Regions from separate parts of the Luteimonas dalianensis genome, predicted to be linked through region 2. Evidence: riboswitches for the same ligand, from Rfam matches in the RefSeq annotation. Region 2 holds a riboswitch; the other holds the start of a gene.
What was found. Region 2 has a riboswitch for cobalamin ahead of ACOZ90_RS07725 (TonB-dependent receptor domain-containing protein). Riboswitches for the same ligand answer to the same signal wherever they lie in the genome.

Region 1 (7,329 bases), on a different contig from region 2:
GGTTCCACCGGCGCCGCGGCGCAGGCCGCCGCAGCCGCTGCGGCCCAGGCCCAGGCCGCCTCGCAGGTCGCCTACGGCGGCACCCTGGACGGCGGCGAGATCTACAGCAACCTGTGCGCGGGCTGCCACACCGCCGGCGTCGCCGGCGCGCCCATGCTGACCCAGGCCGACTGGGCCTCGCGCATTGCCCAGGGCAACGACGTGCTCTACACGCACGCGATCGAGGGCTTCACCGGCTCCACCGGCTTCATGCCGGCGCGCGGCGGCAACCCGGCGCTGAGCGACGAGCAGGTGATCGCCTCCGTGGACTGGATGCTTGACAACCTCCAGTAGCCAGCCGCCGGGCAAGACCATGAAGCGCCGCCTCCGGGCGGCGTTTTCGTGCCGGTGGGCGCTGCCACTGGCGCTCGCCCTGCTGGCGGCCGGCTGCGTCCATCCGCCGACCGGCCCCGATGCGCTCGAACTGGCGGCGCCGCCGCAGGACTGGGCGCAGCTGGAAGGCAGGCGGGTACGGATCAGCGCCCCGCTGACGGTCAGCGGACATTACCGCCTGGCCCGCGACGGCGAACTGGTAGCGAGCTTCGACGGCCGCCTGGCCACGCCCACCGAGGTCGCCGCGCCCGGCCCGGACGCATCGGCGGTCGCCGCGGACAACGCGCGCCGCAGCGTGACCATCAGCGGCGCCGCGCTGGACACCGGCGACGGCACGCCCTGGCACCAGCCGGCCGGCGCGCCGTCCCTGCGCACCGGCAGCGTGCTGACCGGGGTCGAGGCGCTCGTGGAGCGGCGCGAGCACGGGTTCCACCTGCAGCTGCTGCAGGCGCCGACGCTGCAGCCGGCGCCCCGGCCCGCGGTGCCGGAGGTGGCGGGCGACGTGCGCGTCGCGGTGCTGAACCTGGAGAACCTGTTCAACGGCGACGGCCGCGGCGGCGGCTTCCCCACCGCCCGCGGCGCCCGCACGGCAGGCGAGCTGGCCGCGCAGCTGGCGCGCCTGCGGGCCACGGTGCTGGCGCTGGAGCCGGATATCGTGGCGGCGATGGAGCTGGAGAACGACGGCTACGGGCCGGACTCGAGCATTGCCGGACTGGCGCGGACGCTGGGCCCGGACTGGGCGTTCGTGGACGCGGGCGAGGGGCCGGGCGGGGACGCGATCCGGGTGGCGCTGCTGTATCGCACCTCCGCGCTGCGCACCGTCGGCGAGGCGGCGGTGCTGGAAGGCGGCCCGTTCGGCACCCGCAGCCGGGTGCCGCTGGCGCAGGCCTTCCAGGCCGGCGACGGCCCGGCGTTCACGGTGATCGCCAACCACTTCAAGTCCAAGGGCTGCAGCGAGGCCGAAGGCCCCGACCGCGACCAGGGCGACGGCCAGGGCTGCTGGAACGCGCTGCGAACCGATGCGGCGCAGCGGCTCGGCGCCTGGGCCGCCACCGACCCCACCGGAAGCGGCAGCGATCTTGTGGCGATCGTCGGCGATCTGAACGCATACGGCAAAGAAGACCCCGTGCGCACGCTGCGCGAGTCGGGCTGGCAGGATGCGCTCGCCGGTCGCGATGACGTCCACACCTACGTGTACTCGGCCCAGGCCGGCCGCCTGGATCACGCGCTGCTCAGCCCGGCTCTGGCCGACCGCCTGCGCGGCGCGCGCGTCTGGCACAGCAACGCCGATGAGCCGGCAGCCATCGGCTATCGCGGCGCCGGCGCCGGCGCCGCGCAGGAAACCCCTTGGCGCAGCTCGGATCACGATCCGATCCTGCTCGGCTTCGACCTGTCCGGCCGCTAGCGCGTCCCGCGCCGGGATCCACTCGCCACAACTTCCTCCATCATGCGGCCAACGGCGTCGAATCACCGGCATCGTGCGCCATAAAACCGGCCATAATCCGCTCCTGATCGGCTTCAATCCGCCCCTGATCGCCGAACATGAACGCTTGGCAAAGGCCTGATCGCCTATCATGCCGCCCCATGGATACCCCCACTTTCCCCACCGAATCGACCACCCTGACCCTGCCCGGCCCGGCCGGCGGACTCGAGGTCGCGGTCGACTTTCCCGATGACGACGTGGCGGCGTTGCCGCTGGTGGCGATCATCTGCCATCCGCTGCCCACCGAGGGCGGCACCATGCACAACAAGGTCGTGACCATGGCCGGCCGCTCGCTGCGCGAGCTGGGCGTGACCACGGTGCGCTTCAACTTCCGCGGCACCGGCGCCTCGGACGGCGAGTTCGACGAGGGCCGCGGCGAGGTCGAGGATCTGCGCGCGGTGGCCGCCTGGGTGCGCGCGCAGCGCTCCGGGCAGCGGCTGTGGCTGGCCGGCTTCAGCTTCGGCGCCTACGTCAGCCTGGCGGCCTCGGCCGGCATCGAGCCGGGGATGCTGATTTCGATCGCCCCCCCGGCCGGGCGCTGGGACTTCGACTCCATCCAGCTGCCCGACTTCCCCTGGCTGGTGATCCAGGGCGAGGAGGACGAGATCGTCGATCCGCAGGCGGTGTACGACTGGCTGGATCGGGCCGACGCCCGGGCCGAGCTGGTGCGCATCCCCGACAGCGGCCACTTCTTCCACCGCAAGCTGATGGATCTGCGCGGGGCGATCAAGAACGGCGTGCGCCAGTACCTGCCCGCCGCGGATGCCTGAGCAAACCCGGACGGCGGCGCCTTCGCAGGCCTACGCCGCCGGCGTGGCGGCGGGCGAGTGGCTGGACGATGCCGCCCAGCGCGCGGTGCTGGTGGAACTGGATCGCATCCACGCCGGGCTGTCGCGACCGCCCGAGCGCCGCGGGCTGCTGCAGCGCCTGCGCGGCGCGGACCCCGCGCCCGCCATCGACGGCCTGTACCTGTGGGGCGGCGTGGGCCGCGGCAAGACCTTCCTGATCGACCTGTTCCACGACGGCCTGCCGCTGCGCACGCTCAAGGGCAGCGACCTGGCGGGCGGCGCGGGCGGGGACGGCAAGTACCGCACCCACTTCCACCGTTTCATGCGCCAGGTGCACGACCAGCTCCAGGCCCACGGCGGCGAGCGCGACCGGCTGGCGCTGATCGTGCGCGGCTGGCGCCGGGCCGGGCTGCGGGTGCTGGTGCTGGACGAGTTCTTCGTCGGTGACATTGGCGACGCGATGATCCTGGCGCGGCTGCTGGAGTGCATGTTCGACGAGGGCATCGTGCTGGTGACCACCTCCAACGTGGATCCGCCCGACCTGTACCGCGACGGCCTGCAGCGCGCGCGCTTCCTGCCGGCGATCGACCTGATCCAGCGGCACTGCAGCGTACTGCGCATCGACAGCGACACCGACTACCGCCTGCGCGCGCTGACCCGCTCGCCGGTCTACCGCACGCCGCTGGACGACGGCGCCGACGCCTGGCTGGAGCAGCGCTGGCACGCGCTGGGCGGCGACGACGGCCACCGCGGCGCGGGCATCGTGCTGGAGGGACGGCGCATCGCGGTGCGTGCGCGCTGCCCCGGCATGGCCTGGTTCGACTTCGACGCCCTGTGCGAGGGCCCGCGCGGCTCCGGCGACTACATCGAGATCGCGCGCGAGTTCCACACCCTGCTGCTGGGCGGCATCCCGGTGCTGGACGACCTGCGCAACGACGCCGCCCGCCGCTTCGTCACCCTGGTCGACGAGCTCTACGACCGCAACGTCAACCTGGTGTGCACCGCCGCGACCGAGCCGGTGGCGCTGTACGCCGGGGAACGCCTGACCGGCGAGTTCGAGCGCACCGCCTCGCGGCTGATCGAGATGCGCAGCGCGGAGTACCTGGCCAGCCCGCACCGGCCCTGAGCCGGGGGAACGGCCGTGGAACCCGAGCCTGCGGATGTTCCACAACATTTTGCGTTGACAAAATCTGTTGCCACGATATGTTGTGCCTGTCGGTTCCGGCGGGCGCTACCCACCGGATGAAAAGGGAAGCCGGTGACGCCGTTCCATCCAGGATCGGCCATTCCGGCGCTGCCCCGCAGCGGTAACTGGGAACGACCCCGCCACGAAGCACTGGAGCCACCACGGCTCCGGGAAGCGGCGGACAAGGTGGAGACGCAAGTCTCCGTGCCCATGAGCCCGAAGACCTGCCGACAGCCGCGCGCATGCACGCCGCGCGGTGCCGGCTGCGGAATCTCCGGGGGGAGATGGCTGGCGAAGCACGCGGGGCCGCCTCCGGCACGGAGCGCAGTCGCCGCCGGTGCGACGCCGCTATTCCATCCTGTGACGAATCCGCCCGCCCGAGGGGGCGAGGCCGCGACGACGCCCCGCGTCGGCGCGCGCCCGTGCCTTCATCGCCTGCCGGGGACGGGCGAGCGTGCGCAACCGATCCGGGAGGAACCATGAGCAGCCACGACACCACCGCCACCGCGCCAGACACGCCCCGGACGCTGACGCCGGACGCCCCCGCCCCGGATGCGTCCACGCCCCGTGCCGCCCGGCCGGCTGCTTCCGATTCCGGGGACAGCGTTCCCTCTCCACCCACTGCCCAGTCCATGCCTATCGACACCGCCCCGCCCGCCGATGCCAACGTCGCCACCTGGATCACCAAGGAGGCCGGCAACCGCCGCATGCCCTACGAGCGTGCGCGCCTGGAGCGCGCCATCGACCGCGTCCACGCCGAGTTCCCGCAGCTTGAAATCGCCGACTACAAGCAGAGCGTGTTCGGCTTCGTGGAGCGCAAGCAGGCGGTCAACGCCGACGACCTGGTCGACCACCTGATCCGCGAGGCCGAGGCGCGGGTGGACGTGGCCGCGCCGGAGTGGGAGCTGTTCGCCGCGCGCATCTACCTGCACCGCCTGTACAAGCGCGCCAGCCGCAACCGCTTCTACGACACCGAGCAGAAGTACGGCTCCTACGTCGGCCTGCAGGAAAGCCTGGCCGACCGAAACGTGTATTCCAACGACATCCTGCGCGCCTACTCCAAGGAGGAGCTGGTCGAGGCCGGGAAGATGATCGAGCCCGAGCGCGACCGGCTGTTCAACTACAACGGCCTGTACCTGCTGGCCACCCGCTACCTGGCCACCGACACCTCGCGCGAGGTGTACGAACTGCCGCAGGAGCGCTGGCTGACGATCGCGCTGTACCTGATGCAGGATGAAAAGCCCCGAGAGCGGCGCATGCAGCTGGTCGGCGAGGCCTACTGGGCGCTGTCGAACCTGTACATGACGGTCGCCACGCCGACGCTGCAGAACGCCGGCAAGACCGGCGGCCAGCTGTCGAGCTGCTTCATCGACACGGTGGACGATTCGCTGCAGGGCATCTACGACTCCAACACCGACATCGCGCGCGTGTCCAAGGGCGGCGGCGGCGTGGGCGCCTACATGGGCTACGTGCGCGCCTCGGGCTCGGCGATTCGCGGCGTGCCGAACTCGTCCGGCGGCGTGGTGCCGTGGATCAAGCAGCTCAACAACACCGCCGTGTCGGTCGACCAGCTCGGCCAGCGCAAGGGCGCGGTGGCCGTGTACCTGGATGTCTGGCACCGCGACATCGAGGCCTTCCTCGACCTGCGCCTGAACAACGGCGACCAGCGCCTGCGCGCGCACGACGTGTTCACCTCGGTCTGCATCCCGGACATCTTCATGGAGGCGGTGGAGCGGCGCGGCGACTGGTACCTGTTCGACCCGCACGAGGTGCACCGGATCAAGGGCTGGTACCTGCAGGACTTCTTCGACGAGAAGAAGGGCGAAGGCACGTTCCGGAAGAAGTACGAGGAGGTGGTGGCCGACGAGCGCATCAGCCGCAGGACGGTCAAGGCGATCGACATCTTCAAGCGGCTGATGGTCAGCCAGCTGGAGACCGGCAACCCCTTCATGTTCTACCGCGACGAGGTCAACCGGAAGAACCCGAACAAGCACGCGGGCATGGTGTATTCGTCCAACCTGTGCACCGAGATCCTGCAGAACATGAGCCCGACGAAGCTCATGCAGGAGATCATCAGCGGCAACCAGATCGTGACCACGAAGCAGGCCGGGGATTTCGTGGTCTGCAACCTGTCCTCGATCAACCTCGGCCGGGCGATCGTGCCGCAGGACGGCCAGGGCGACCTGATCACCGACGTGCTCGAACGCCTGGTGCCGATCCAGGTGCGGATGCTCGACAACGTGATCGACCTGAACCTGCTGCCGGTGCCGCAGGCGACGATCACCAACCGCAAGTACCGGGCGATCGGCCTGGGCACCTTCGGCTGGCACCACCTGCTGGCGCTCAAGGGCATCCACTGGGACACGCCCGGGGCCGAGGACTACAGCGACGCACTGTACGAGCGCATCAACTTCCTCACCGTGCAGGCGAGCATGGAGCTGGCCAAGGAGAAGGGCAGCTATCCCGCGTTTGCCGGCAGCGACTGGCACAACGGCAGCTACTTCCGCGACCGCGACTACAACAGCACCCGGTGGCTGGATCTGTCCGCGCAGGTGGCGGTCAACGGCCTGCGCAACGGCTGGCTGCTGGCGGTGGCGCCGAACATGTCGACCGCGCAGATCGCCGGCAGCACCGCGTCCATCGACCCGATCTACTCGGCCTTCTACTACGAGGAGAAGAAGGACTACCGCCGCCCGGTGGCCGCGCCGGGGCTGTCGCTGGAGACCTGGCCGTACTACGAGAAGGGCGCGTACAAGGTCGACCAGTTCGCGAGCGTGCGCCAGAACGCGCGCCGCCAGCGCCACGTCGACCAGTCGATCAGCTTCAACTACTACGTGCCCAGCACCATCCGCGCCAGCACCCTGCTGGAGCTGCACATGACCGCCTGGCGCGAGGGGCTGAAGACCACCTACTACGTCAGGTCGAACGATATCGACATCTCCGAATGCGAGTGGTGCACGTAACGCGCAAACCCAGCCACACACAGCCTGCAGGAGCGCGCCATGCGCGCGAAGCCGCGTGACACATGAATCGCCAGGGAAGGCACCGCCACGGACGGCTTTCCATGGACGGCCACGGAGCTCCCCCCCACGGACGGGGTCACGCGGCTTCGCGCGCATGGCGCGCTCCTGCCAATGAATTCAATCCGCGTCGGGCGCAATGCCGGCGCAACACGCGAGATCACGCACATGTCCGCTTCCGCACCGCTTACCTCCACGCCGCTCGACCGCATCCGCATCCTCGAGCCGCGCCACCCCAACCGCTCCACCGGGATCATCAACGGCCGCACCTCCGGCATCCTCAACTGGAACGACATCCCCTACCCGTCGTTCTACCGCGCCTACAAGGAGCTTTCGACCAACTTCTGGATCCCGGACGAGGTCGACATGAAGGCCGACTCGCGCCAATACGGCGAGCTGTCGGCACGCGAGAAGAACGCCTACGACGCGATCATCGGCCTGCTGGCCACCCTGGACTCGCCGCAGACGCGTTTCATCTAC
Region 2 (7,329 bases):
CCGTTCTCCGCGTTCGCCACCACCCACTGGGAGTACGGCTCGCCGCGGCTGGAGCGCTACAACGGCGTGCCGGCGATGGAGATCCAGGGCGAGGCCGCGCCGGGCGTGTCCACCGGTGACGCGATGGCCGAGATCGAGCGCCTGGCCGGGGAACTGCCGCAGGGCTTCGGCGTGGAGTGGACCGGGCTGTCGTACCAGGAGCGCGAGGCCGGTACCCAGACCCCGCTGCTGTACACCCTGTCGCTGCTGATCGTGTTCCTGAGCCTGGCCGCGCTGTACGAGAGCTGGAAGGTGCCCACCGCGGTGCTGCTGGCCGCGCCGCTGGGCATCCTGGGCGCGGTGCTGGCCGCCAACCTGTTCGGCCTGGATCGCGACGTGTACTTCCAGGTGGCGATGCTGACCACGGTGGGACTGGTGAGCAAGAACGCGATCCTGATCGTGGAGTTCGCCAAGCAGAACCTGGAAAGCGGCATGGAGCTGATCGAGGCCACCATGCAGGCGGTGCGCGACCGGCTGCGCCCGATCATCATGACCTCGCTGGCCTTCGGCCTGGGCGTGACGCCGCTGGCGCTGTCCACGGGCGCGGGCTCGGGCGCGCAGAACGCGATCGGCACCAGCGTGCTGGGCGGCATGATCGTGGGCACCCTGATCGGGGTGTTCTTCATCCCGCTGTTCTTCGTGGTGGTGCAGAAGGTGTTCGGCGGGCGCAAGGCCGACAAGGAGCCGGAGGCGATTCCGGCGGCGGGCAGCAGCGATGGCTGAGCCCCGCACGGCCCGCGTCGAGGCCCAGCGCAAGCGCATCCTCGACGCCGCCCAGCAGTGCTTCATCGAGCACGGCTTCCACGGCGCCAGCATGGCCAGCATCGCCGAGACGGCGGACATGAGTGCCGGGCTGATCTACCGCTACTTCGAGAACAAGAGCGCGATCATCCTGGCCATCGTGGAAGAGCAGCTGGTGCTGCTGCGCGAGGAAATCAGCCTCAGCGACCGGCCCGACCTGGCGACGCTGATGGCCGACAACTACGCCCGCACCTGCGGCGCCCGGCGTGGCATGAACGCCGCGCTGCTGCTGGAGATCTCCGCCGAGGCCACCCGCGACCCGCAGATTGCCGCGGCGCTGGACGATTACGACGCCACCGTGCGCCAGGCGCTGTGCGAGTGGCTGGCGCGCGATGCGGAAGCGGGAGGGTTCGGCCAGGAGCCGGGGCTGGCCCGGCAGCGGGCGCTGGTGCTGCAGTGCCTGTTCGAAGGACTGAAGCTGCGCGAGACGCGTGAGCCCGGCCTGGATCGCGGGCTGCTGCTGGCCGCGCTGCAGGGCGTGATCCCGGGCATCCTCGAACCCTGATCCGGTCGCACCGGCTGCCCGGCGGCGGCCGATAATGGGGCGTGCGCAAGATCCTGCACATCGACATGGACGCGTTCTACGCGTCGGTTGAACAGCGCGACGACCCCTCGCTGCGTGGCCGCCCGGTGGTGGTGGCCTGGCGCGGCGCGCGCTCGGTGGTGGTGGCGGCGTCCTACGAGGCGCGGCCGTACGGGGTGCGCTCGGCGATGCCGGTGGCGCGCGCCGAGCGGCTGTGCCCGGACGCGATCTACGTGGCGCCGGATTTCACCCGCTACCGGGCGGTGTCGCAGCAGGTGCGGGAGATCTTCCGCGAACACACCGAGCTGGTGGAGCCGCTGTCGCTGGACGAGGCCTACCTGGACGTCACCGCGCCGAAGATCCCTTCGCCCAGCGCCACCGCCACCGCCCAGGCGATCCGCGCGCGGATCCGCGAGGTGACCGGGCTGACCGCGTCGGCCGGGGCGGCGCCGAACAAGTTCCTGGCCAAGATCGCCTCGGACTGGAACAAGCCGGACGGGCTGTTCGTGATTTCGCCGGCACGGGTGGAGGCCTTCCTGACGCCGCTGCCGGTGGCGAAGATACCGGGCGTGGGCAAGGTGATGCAGGGCCGGCTGGAGGGGCTGGGCGTGCGCACGGTGGGCGAGCTGCGGCAGATTCCGCGCGAGGAGCTGCAGGCGCATTTCGGAAGCTTCGGCCTGCGCCTGCATGAGCGCGCGCGCGGCATCGACGAGCGTCCGGTGCAGCCGCACCAGCCGGTGCAGTCGATCTCCTCGGAGGACACCTTCGAGACCGACCTGCCGCTGGAGGCGCTGGAGGAGGTGATCCGCGCGCTGGCCGACAAGACCTGGGCCGCCACCCGCAAGACCGAGCGCGTGCCCCGCACGGTGGTGCTCAAGCTCAAGACCGACCGCTTCCGCATCCTCACCCGCAGCCACACGCCCGAAGTTCCACCCGCGTCGGCGGCCGAACTGGCCGCGATCGCACTGGCCCTGCGCGAGCGGGTGGGGCTGCCGCCGGACACCCGCTACCGGCTCGCCGGCGTCGGCCTGTCCGGCTTCCGTGACCGCGAAGAAATCCCCACCCAGCCCGCCCTCTTCATGTAGGACGCACTTTCTACAATAGGAGGCCCGCCTTTCCGGAGTGAGCCGTGCCGTTTCCGTTTTCCGCCGTCCTGTTCGACCTCGACGGCACCCTCGTCGACAGCGCTTCCGACATCGCCGAGGCGGTCAACCGCATGCTCGCCGAGCAGGGCCTGGGCCCGGCCGACGAGGCGCTGGTGCGCAGCTGGATTGGCGAGGGCTCGCGGATGCTGCTGGAAACCGCGCTGGAGCACTTCGGCAGCAGCGCCAGTGCGGAAGTGCTGATGGAGCGCTTCATGCTCCACTATGGCGACTGCCTGCTGCGCAGCCCGCGGCTGTATCCCGGCGTGGCCGAAACCCTGGCCGAGCTCGACAGGCGCGGCGTGTCGATGGCGGTGTGCACCAACAAGCCGGAGCGCTTCGTGGCGCCGATGCTCGAACACATGGGCATCGCCGGCCGCTTTGCCGGCGTGGTGGGTGCCGGCACGCTGCCCGAGCGCAAGCCGCATCCGCGCCCGCTGCTGCACCTGGCCGAACGGATGCGGGTAGAACCCGGCCGCTGCCTGATGGTCGGCGATTCGCAGACCGACTTCCTGGCCGGACAGGCGGCCGGGATGCCGGTGGTGCTGGTCAGCTACGGCTACGCCCGCGGCTTCGACCTGCGCGCCGCCGGCGCCCTGGCCGTCATCGACCGCTTCCAGGATCTCCTCACCCTCGACATGTAGGAGCGCGCCATGCGCGCTCCTACAGCGGGGGTGTCCGGCGTCAGGGGGCGGGGCGCCAGCGCAGGGTCAGGCCGTACTCGCGGCCGGGCTGGTTGTACCAGGCGATGGTTTCGTAGTCGCGGTCGAAGACGTTGCCGGCCCGCGCCAGCAGCGTCCAGTCGCGGTGGAAGGCGTACTCCAGGCGCAGGTCGGCGGTGGCGTAGCCGCCCAGGCGCACGCTGTTGGCGGCGTCGTCGTAGCGGCTGCCGGCGCCCTGCACGGTGATGCCGGCGCGCACCGGGCCGAAGCCGCGATCCAGGTCGATGCGGCCGCTGGCGCGCGCGCGGCGGGCCAGCAGGTTGTCGTCGTTGAAGCCGCCGCTGCGATCGCGCGGATCCGTATAGCTGAGCTGGGTGGACAGGTCGAAGCCGGCGAACGAGGTGCCGAAGGTCGCCTCGGCGCCGCGGATGCGGGCTTCGTCCACGTTCGCGCCCACGCCCTGGAAGGTCGGCGGCTCGTAGGTGAACACGATCAGGTTGTCGATCCGGCTCTCGTAGAGGTTGAACGACCAGCTGAAGTCCTCGGTGGCCTGAGACACGCCCAGGTTCAGGCTGGTGGACTTCTCCGGCTGCAGCCACGGGCTCTCCGAACCCGGGTAGTACAGGTCGTTGAAGGTCGGCGCCTTGAAACCGGTGCCGACGGTGGCATTCAGGCGCAGGCCGCTGTCGAACGACAGGCCCCAGCCGAGGCTGCCGGTGGTGTGGCTGCCGAACTGCTCGTTGTCGTCGTGGCGCAGGCTGGCCTGCCAGCGCTGGCGGCCGGCGCCGCCGTCGTAGCCGACGAACACGCCGGTGTTGTCGCGCTCGTCGGCGCTGTAGGCGGTGGTGCTGTCGAGGACGTCGTTGCTCCAGTCCACGCCCAGGCTGAGCAGGTGCGCCGGCGCCAGGCGCACGTCGGCCTGCACCGAGGCGCTGTCGCGGCGGGTCTCGAAGGTGCTCATGTGCACGTCTTCGTGGTAGTCGTTGGAGCGGTCCTTGCTGCGGCCGACCGCGGCCTTGAGCGCAAGGCGGCCGTCTTGCGGCGCGTACTCCAGGGTGGCTCCGGACACCTGCTGCCGGGTTTTGGAGCGGTTGGTCCAGGTGCCGTCGTATTCGTTCTCGCCGGCGATGTCGAGGAAGCTGCCTTCCAGGGCCAGCGCTTCGGTCAGCTGCATGCCGCCGCGCACGTTCATCGACACGCTACGGTAGCCGTCGTCGTCGGGCTCGTCCGTCCAGCAGCCGGCGAACAGCTCGGCCGAGCCGCGGCAGGCATTGAAGCCGTCGGTGCGCTGGTAGCCGCCATGGGCGCCCAGCCAGCCGCGCTGGCCGCGGTAGTTGAATCCGCCGCTGACCTCGCGGGTGGCGTTGCTGCCCGCGCCGAGGGACAGGTGCGGGGCGAAGCCTTCGGCGTCGTCGCCGCGGGTGAAGATCTGGATGACGCCGCCGATCGCCTCGGCGCCGTAAAGGCTCGAGCGCGGGCCGCGCACGATCTCGATGCGCTCGATCTGCGACAGCGCGAGATCCTGGAAGGCCGCCATGCCCGAGGTGGCCGAGCCGATCTTGATCCCGTCGACCAGGACCAGCACGTGGTCGGACTCCGCGCCGCGCAGGAACAGGCTGCTGAGCTTGCCACGGCCGCCCTGGTTGCTGATGTCCACGCCGGCGCGTCCGCGCAGCAGGCCGACCAGGTCGGTGGCCTGGGTGCGTTCGATCTCCTCGCGGTCGATGACCTGCGCCGGTACCAGGCTGTCGGTGAGCAGCACCTCGGTGCGGGTGCCGGTGACGACCACTTCGTCCAGGTCGGTGGCCTGGATCAGGCTGCTGGCCGCGGCGGCCGGGGACAGGGCCAGGGCCACTGCCAGGGTGAGGATCTGGTGCTGCGCTTTCATCGGGTTCTCCATGCATCGCGCACGCCCGCGCGACCGTAACGGTGTGGGGCTGGATGCATGGGGGCGACGGTAGGGACGTGCCGGGCATGGCGCGCGCTGCCGCCGCAATGCCCTCCGCATCGCAACCAGTCTTCTCCCTGGCCGGTCTCCGGGCTTGCGGGAGGAGCGATGCGGCTGCTCCGGCCCCGGCGCCTTCCCGTGCGATGCACAGTGGCGGTTTGCCGGGGGTGTTCCACGCTTACCGTTGCGGGGGCAGCGCCGGAATGCTTCCCCGCCGTGGCGGCGGGCGGAAGGTCACCGGCTTCCCGTTTCAACCCTTGGGGGAATCCCCTCGGGTCACCAGAAAGTCGGCGCAGTTTAAGCCATTGCCGCCGCGTGCGCCAAAGCCGGTGCGCGGCTGTCGGAGGCCGCCAGCCGATAGAATGCCGCCTTTTCACTGGATGCCGGACAGATGGAACAGGGGTGGTGGAGCCAGGCGTGCAGGACGCCGTCGATCGGGCATGCCGACCGGGCGCGGGCGCGCCAGCAGCAGCTGACCAAGCCGCCCGGCGCCCTCGGCCGGCTGGAGACCCTGGCCATCGAGCTGGCCGCCCTGCAGGCCCGCGACCGGCCCCGCGCCCAGGTGGTTCCGGTGCTGCTGTTCGCCGGCGACCACGGCGTGGTCGCGCAGGGGGTGTCGGCGTTCCCGGCCGAGGTCACGGTGCAGATGCTGGCGAACTTCGCCGCGGGCGGCGCGGCGATCTCGGTGCTGGCGCGCGAGCTGGGCCTGCCGCTGCACCTGCGCGACGTGGGCACGCTGGCGGACGGCGCCGTGGCCGGCGCGGTCGTGGACAAGCCCTGCCGCGGCACCCGCGACCTGGGCGTGGAGGCGGCGATGTCCGCCGCCGAGGTGGCCCATGCCCTGGACGCCGGCCGCCGCGCGGTGGAGGAGGCCGATGCGGGCGCAGACCTGCTGCTGCCCGGCGAGATGGGCATCGGCAATACCACCGCCGCCAGCGCGCTGGCCTGCATGCTGGGCGACCTGCCGCCGGCGGACTTGGTGGGCGCCGGCACCGGCCTGGACGAGGCCCGCATTGCGCTCAAGCAGGCCGTGGTGGAGCGTGCCATGAACCTGCACCGCGATGCGGTTGCGGCGGCGCCGCAGCCCGCGCTGGAAGCCCTGCGCCGCGTCGGCGGGCTGGAGATCGCCGCGCTGGCCGGGGCCATGATCGCTGCCGCCCGCCGCGGGGTACCGGTGCTGGTGGATGGTTTCATCGTTTCCGCCGCAGCGCTGGCGGCGGTGCGCATCAACCCGGGCGTGCGCGACTGGCTGCTGTTCTCGCACTGCTCGGCCGAGCGCGGCCACGCCCGCCTGCTCGAAGCGCTCGATGCGGAACCGCTGCTGCGGCTGGATCTGCGCCTGGGCGAGGCCTCCGGCGCCGCCCTGGCGCTGCCGCTGCTGCGGCTGGCCTGCGCCCTGCACAACGACATGGCGACCTTCGAGGATGCCGCGGTGGCGGGGGCAACGCCGGCGTGATCCTGGATCTGGTGCGCCATGCGGATACCGGGCGCCGCGGCCGCATGGACGGACGGAGCGATCCGCCGCTGCTGGCGGGCGTTGCGGATGCATTGGCCAGCCGCCACGCCGGCATAGGCTGGGCGCGCGCGGTCACCTCGCCGCTGCGCCGGGCGCACGACACCGCGCTGGCGCTGGCCGCGCCGCAGGGGATCGGGGTCACCATCGACCCGCGCTGGGCCGAGTTCGACTTCGGCGGCTGGGACGGCCGGCGCGGCGATGAGCTGCCGGCCGAGGCCGTCGCCGCCTTCCATGCCGATCCGCTGCGCCACCCGCCGCCGGGCGGCGAGGACTGGGGGATTTTCGGCAAGCGCATCGCGGACGGGCTGCGCGCGCTGCTGGCCCATGGCGCCGATGGCGATGGCCCGGTGCTCGTGGTCAGCCACGCCGGCGCGCTGCGCATGGCGCTGACGCAGGCCTGCGGCCTGCCGCTGGCGGCGCTGTGGGCGCTGCGCATCGACTACGGCACGCGGCTGCGGCTGCGGCTGGGAGAGGACGGGGAAGGCAGGCTGTGGGGCGAACTGCTGGAGCTGTCCCAGCCATGAGCCTGCGCCGCCTGATCCTCGCCTTCCAGTTCCTGACCCGGTTGCCGACGCCGCAGGTGCACGACTTCCGCGATGACGACCTGACCCGTTCGGCCGTCTACCACCCGCTGGTCGGCATCGTGATCGGCCTGCTGCTGGCGCTGGTGCTGTGGGGGCTGGGCGATCGTCCCTGGC

Region 1: another riboswitch for cobalamin. It lies ahead of ACOZ90_RS03425 (ribonucleoside-diphosphate reductase subunit alpha); the one in region 2 lies ahead of ACOZ90_RS07725 (TonB-dependent receptor domain-containing protein).

Annotation. Positions count from the first base shown of each region.
Region 1 covers NZ_JBMPPO010000002.1:260,139-267,467, reverse strand. The annotation lists gene ACOZ90_RS03445 (c-type cytochrome) at 1-333, shown strand, start outside; gene ACOZ90_RS03440 (ExeM/NucH family extracellular endonuclease) at 317-1,777, shown strand; gene ACOZ90_RS03435 (alpha/beta hydrolase) at 1,957-2,625, shown strand; gene zapE (cell division protein ZapE) at 2,618-3,769, shown strand; cobalamin riboswitch at 3,843-4,075, shown strand; gene ACOZ90_RS03425 (ribonucleoside-diphosphate reductase subunit alpha) at 4,309-6,792, shown strand; gene ACOZ90_RS03420 (ribonucleotide-diphosphate reductase subunit beta) at 7,018-7,329, shown strand, end outside.
Region 2 covers NZ_JBMPPO010000004.1:239,460-246,788, reverse strand. The annotation lists gene ACOZ90_RS07745 (efflux RND transporter permease subunit) at 1-762, shown strand, start outside; gene ACOZ90_RS07740 (TetR/AcrR family transcriptional regulator) at 755-1,345, shown strand; gene dinB (DNA polymerase IV) at 1,387-2,448, shown strand; gene gph (phosphoglycolate phosphatase) at 2,493-3,149, shown strand; gene ACOZ90_RS07725 (TonB-dependent receptor domain-containing protein) at 3,190-5,055, opposite strand; cobalamin riboswitch at 5,178-5,414, opposite strand; gene cobT (nicotinate-nucleotide--dimethylbenzimidazole phosphoribosyltransferase) at 5,507-6,571, shown strand; gene ACOZ90_RS07715 (histidine phosphatase family protein) at 6,568-7,155, shown strand; gene cobS (adenosylcobinamide-GDP ribazoletransferase) at 7,152-7,329, shown strand, end outside.